DNA from 2 places in the Chromobacterium fluminis genome. Region 2 is predicted to be linked to the other one. Evidence: riboswitches for the same ligand, from Rfam matches in the RefSeq annotation. Region 2 holds a riboswitch; the other holds the start of a gene.

Region 1 (2,383 bases), on a different contig from region 2:
CCCAGCAGTTCCTGCGCGTGCTCGGTAATGCCCACGGTCACGGAGCCGTCGGCTTCCAGGCGCAGCCATTCGTGGCTTTCAACGTATTTGAGTTCGGCGGGGATGTTGCTCATGAGTGTCTCCAGTCAAATCCAGGTCTTAAACGATATTCCCGGCCGCGTCTCGCGGCCTGCCCAAGCACGCCGCTCAGGCGAAAACTTTTTTGCCGTTGCGCACGAACGGCATCTTGACCACGCGCACCTCGGTCAAAGTGCCGCGCAGGTCCACCAGCGCCTTGTCTCCGGTGGCGGCCGGCACGCGCGCGATTGCGATGGAATGCTTGAGGGTGGGCGAGAAGGTGCCGCTGGTGATCACGCCTTCGCCAACCCCTTCCACCACCACTTTCAGGCCTTCGCGCAACACGCCGCGGCCTTCCAGCACCAGGCCCACCTGCTTGGTCTTCACGCCGGCGGCTTTCAGCGCTTCCAGCGCCTTGCGGCCGATGAAGTCGCGCTCAGCCGGTTCCCAGGCGATGGTCCAGCCCATGCCGGCTTCCAGCGGGGAAACGGTTTCGTCCATATCGTGGCCGTACAGATTCATGCCGGCCTCCAGGCGCAGGGTGTCGCGCGCGCCCAAGCCTATCGGCGCCACGCCGGCGGCCTGCAGTTGCTGGAAAAAGGCCGCGGCCTCGACGCCGGGCAGCATCACTTCCAGGCCGTCTTCCCCGGTGTAGCCGGTGCGGGCGTAGAACCAATCGCCGGCGGGCTGGCCTTGGAAGGGCTTCAAGGCCTGGATGACGTCGGCAAGCTCGGGCTTGACCGCGCAGACCTTGGCGATGGCCTGCGGGCCCTGCACCGCCAGGATGGACAGATCGCGGCGCACCTTGATGTCCACGTCGAAATCCGCCTTGCGCCCTTCCATCCAGGCCAGGTCTTTGTCAGTGGTGCCGGCGTTGATCACCATGCGGTAACCGTAGGAAGTCAGGTAGACGATCAGATCGTCCACCACGGTGCCGTCGGGGGTAAGCATGCCGGAATACAGCGCCTTGCCTTCGAAGCCGAGCTTGGCCACGTCGTTGGCGATCAAGCGCTGCAGCCAGGCCTTGGCGTCCGGCCCGCTGATGTCCAGCACCGTCATATGAGAAACGTCGAACATGCCGGCGTCGCTACGCACGATTTCATGTTCTTTTAGTTGGGAGCCGTAATGGATGGGCATTTCCCAGCCGGCGAAATCGACCATCTTGGCGCCGGCGGCGATATGGGATTCAAACAGGGGCGTGCGTTTCGGGGCCGTCATGGGTGCGTCCTTAGCAAAAGCGTGTAGTGTTGCTCTGTTCCCTACACCCCTCTGTCCCTGCACCTGAGATTTTCCGGCCTTGCGGCCGTTAGCCCCTTCGGTGGGCATCCGTGGATGCCGCTCTCCAGATTCGGCGAACTGGCTGCGGCCAGTCCGATGATGCAGTCCTTTTGCCTGAGCGATTGCGGGTGCGCTTGCGCCTTCGGCGGTGGCGCGGACGGCCACTCTCTCCTGCATGACGTGCCAGATTATGGTTGCTGAGCCGGGCCTTGGCAAGCCGCGTTTATCTTCAACTTAAACAATGGCTTAAAATATTCGAAACCGCAAAACATTGAACCAGCATTGCTTCGTTTAAGATTGATTGCGAACATATTTCACTTCGTTATCGATCACGTAATCGACAAACTCCCCCTCCAAGCAAAGCTGATCGTAAGATGACATCCATCTTTACCCAGCACGATCTCTATCCAATTTGGAAAGGAAACCGCGATGCGAAAACTAATCAACGATCCGCGCCATGTGGCGCGGGAGATGCTGGAAGGCCTGGCCGACACCCTGCCCGGGCTGGCGCTGCTCGAAGAGGAAAACGTCTTGCTGCGCGCGGACCTTCCCGCCCCCGGCCTGCTCGACAAAGTGGCGCTGATCTCCGGCGGCGGCAGCGGTCACGAACCCGCCCACGCCGGCTACATCGGCCACGGCATGCTGGACGCCGCCGCGGTGGGCGACGTCTTCACCTCCCCCAGCGTTGACACCGTGCTGGCGGCGATCCATGCCGTCGCCGGCCCCAAAGGCGTGCTGCTGATCATCAAGAACTACACCGGCGATCGGCTGAACTTTGGCCTGGCTGCGGAGCTTGCCCGCGCCGAGGGTATTGCCGTCGACAGCGTGGTGGTGGCCGACGATGTAGCGCTGCGCGACACCGTGGAGCCGGCGCGTCGACGCGGCATCGCCGGTACCGTTCTGGTGCACAAGATCGCCGGCGCGGCCGCCGCCAACGGCGCCAGCCTGGCCGAGGTCGCCGCCGCGGCGCGACAGGCGGCGGAACAAGTGGCCACCATGGGCGTGGCGCTGGGCGCCTGCACCGTGCCGGCCACCGGCCGCCCCTGCT
Region 2 (2,383 bases):
GCCCTGCAACTTGACATCCACGCGCCGGCGGCGCCGGCCATCCTGCCGCCCACCGAGCCCGTAGCGACAGCCGCAGCCGCTCCCACTCCGGCCCCCGCCGTCAAGGCCAGCGCACCGGCCAAGAAAGCGGCCGCACCGCGCAAACCGGCCGCCCAAGCTCCGGTCAAAACAGCGGCCGCCGACAAGCCCAGCGCCGCCGCCAAACCCGCCGGCAGCACGCCGGTTGCGGCCAAGCCGGCCTCAAGCAAGCCCGCGGCGGCCAAAACCGCCAAAGCCCCGGCCACGCGCAAACCCGCCGCCGGCAACGGCGCGGCCAAGCCCAAGACGCCTAGCAACTAAGAAACAGCCAGCGCGAAAACGCCCGGACGGCCAAGCCGCCGTCCGGGCGTTTTTCTGTCGATACCGCGCTGCAACATTTTTGCCTCGCCCCATGTATACAGTCGTTGACTGAACAATACAGCAAACGCTAATATCCTTGCCTGCTGCGGGAGAGAGGGGCATGCGCCCCCGCCGAAGACGCAAACTCCCATAATCGCTCAGGCAACAGTACCGCAGCCCATGGATACCAGCCGATTGGAGAGAGGCCCTAAGCGCCCGTTCATCCTCTGCTACGCTTCAGCAACAGCGCGTCAGATGATGCGACCGGCCCTTAGCCGCCCACCGAAGGGGCAAGTGACATCCGGCAAAGCCCGCACACAGGCCGCGCCCGTCATCTAACTCTCAGGTAAAAGGACAAGGGGAGAGGCAATGCCGGCAGCGCCGCGCCCACGCGCAGCCCGCCGGCCATGCTCAGAACGTGTTTACGATCTCGCGAGCAAGAACGAGACAAGGCGAAAACAGCTGAGAAAGCGGAATGTACGAGTGGTACATGAGCATTTCGAAGCGGGTTTCAACGCCGTATCGTCGCAGCGCAGCAGATCGTGCACCAGCTCTCAAGGAAAACCCGTGTTCGAAACTCTTGCCCAGGCTGCGCGCCACCTGGCATGGCCCGCCCATTGCCAACCTATTTTCCCACCCGGCTTCGCCGCTCACCTCGGCGCCAGCCTGTTTGACCACTGCAACTACATGCTTACCCTGATCTACCTGATCGCCATCACCGCGGAAGCGATGACTGGCGCGCTGGCGGCCGGCCGCCGCAATATGGACATCTTCGGCGTTACCGTCATCGCCTTCCTCACCGCCCTGGGCGGCGGTACCGTGCGCGACATCGTGCTGGGCCGCTACCCGATAGGCTGGACCCAACACCCGGAATACGTCGGCCTCGTCGTCGCCGGCGGCCTGGCCGCCGTGTTCGTGGCCCGCTACATGAAGCGCCTCAGCCGCGTCTTCCTGGTGCTGGACGCGCTGGGCCTGATCGCCTTCACCATCATAGGCTGCGGCGTGGCCCAGTCCATGGACTACCACCCGGTGGTGGTGGTGATGGCCGGCATGATCACCGGCATTGCCGGCGGCATCCTGCGCGACGTGCTGTGCAACCGCGTGCCCGTGGTCTTCCGCCAGGAACTGTACGCCAGCGTCTCCTTCGCCGTGGCCCTGCTCTATCTGGGCCTGATCAAACTGGGCGTGCCTCACGATCTCAACGTGCTGGCCAGCTTCGCCGTCGGCCTCGCCATCCGCCTGGCCGCCATCTGGCGCGAATGGCGGCTGCCGGTGTTCATGTATCGGCACGACCTGCATTAACTAACCCTAGCTGTTTCACCGCTGCGCCGCGGCATCAGGATTGAATCCCCGCCAGCAGCAAAAACAAGGCCGCCTGGCTGGACACGCCCAGCTTGGCGTACAGATGGCGGCGGTGCACCTTGGCGGTTTCCAGCGAAATGCCCAGCTCGCGCGCCACGCCCTTGGTGGAGTAGCCGCCGAGTATCAACAGCGCCACCTCCACCTCCCGCTTGGTCAACGGCGAGGAGCCCTGCGCGCGCAGCGCCTCTTCCAGTTCCCGGCGGCTCTGCCTGCCCGCCTTGGCCCCCGGCTGACGCAGCCCTTCGTCCAGACGCGCGGCCAGACGCGACAAGGGCAGCAGCCAGGGCGCGAACAGATTGCAAACGCCCAGTTCTTGCTCGCTGAAGCGGCGTTTGCTGCCCAGCGACAGGGACAGCACGCCCTCCGGCAGCGCTTGCAGAAACTGGATTTCATCCGCCACCACATTGCGCGAAAAGTAACGGCGAAAGTACTCCGTCTCCCGGAAACGGTCCGGCGCCACCTCGTCCAGCCGGTACACGCCGGCGGCCGGGCGCTTCAACGCGAAACCATAAAACGGGTCCAGCAGATACAGGCCGCGCCGGTAGTCGGCGAACAAATCGTCTGCGGCGTAATTGGCCGCGTGATCCGCCAGCACCCGCGGCGGCGCCTCCTGGCGAAACAACACCGCCACCCAGGTATCGAA

Evidence for each region. A riboswitch is a leader RNA that binds a small molecule or an ion and turns the genes downstream of it on or off. The one in region 2 is predicted to bind glycine.
Region 1: another riboswitch for glycine. It lies ahead of gcvT (glycine cleavage system aminomethyltransferase GcvT); the one in region 2 lies ahead of HA052_RS18205 (trimeric intracellular cation channel family protein).

What each region holds. Positions count from the first base shown of each region.
Region 1 is NZ_JAAOMA010000006.1:62,100-64,482, forward strand. Features, by position in the region: gene gcvH (glycine cleavage system protein GcvH) at 1-113, opposite strand, end outside; gene gcvT (glycine cleavage system aminomethyltransferase GcvT) at 187-1,275, opposite strand; glycine riboswitch at 1,317-1,413, opposite strand; glycine riboswitch at 1,428-1,519, opposite strand; gene HA052_RS06230 (dihydroxyacetone kinase family protein) at 1,765-2,383, shown strand, end outside.
Region 2 is NZ_JAAOMA010000029.1:2,986-5,368, reverse strand. Features, by position in the region: gene HA052_RS18210 (DUF3141 domain-containing protein) at 1-339, shown strand, start outside; glycine riboswitch at 476-562, shown strand; glycine riboswitch at 564-746, shown strand; gene HA052_RS18205 (trimeric intracellular cation channel family protein) at 946-1,680, shown strand; gene HA052_RS18200 (LuxR C-terminal-related transcriptional regulator) at 1,715-2,383, opposite strand, start outside.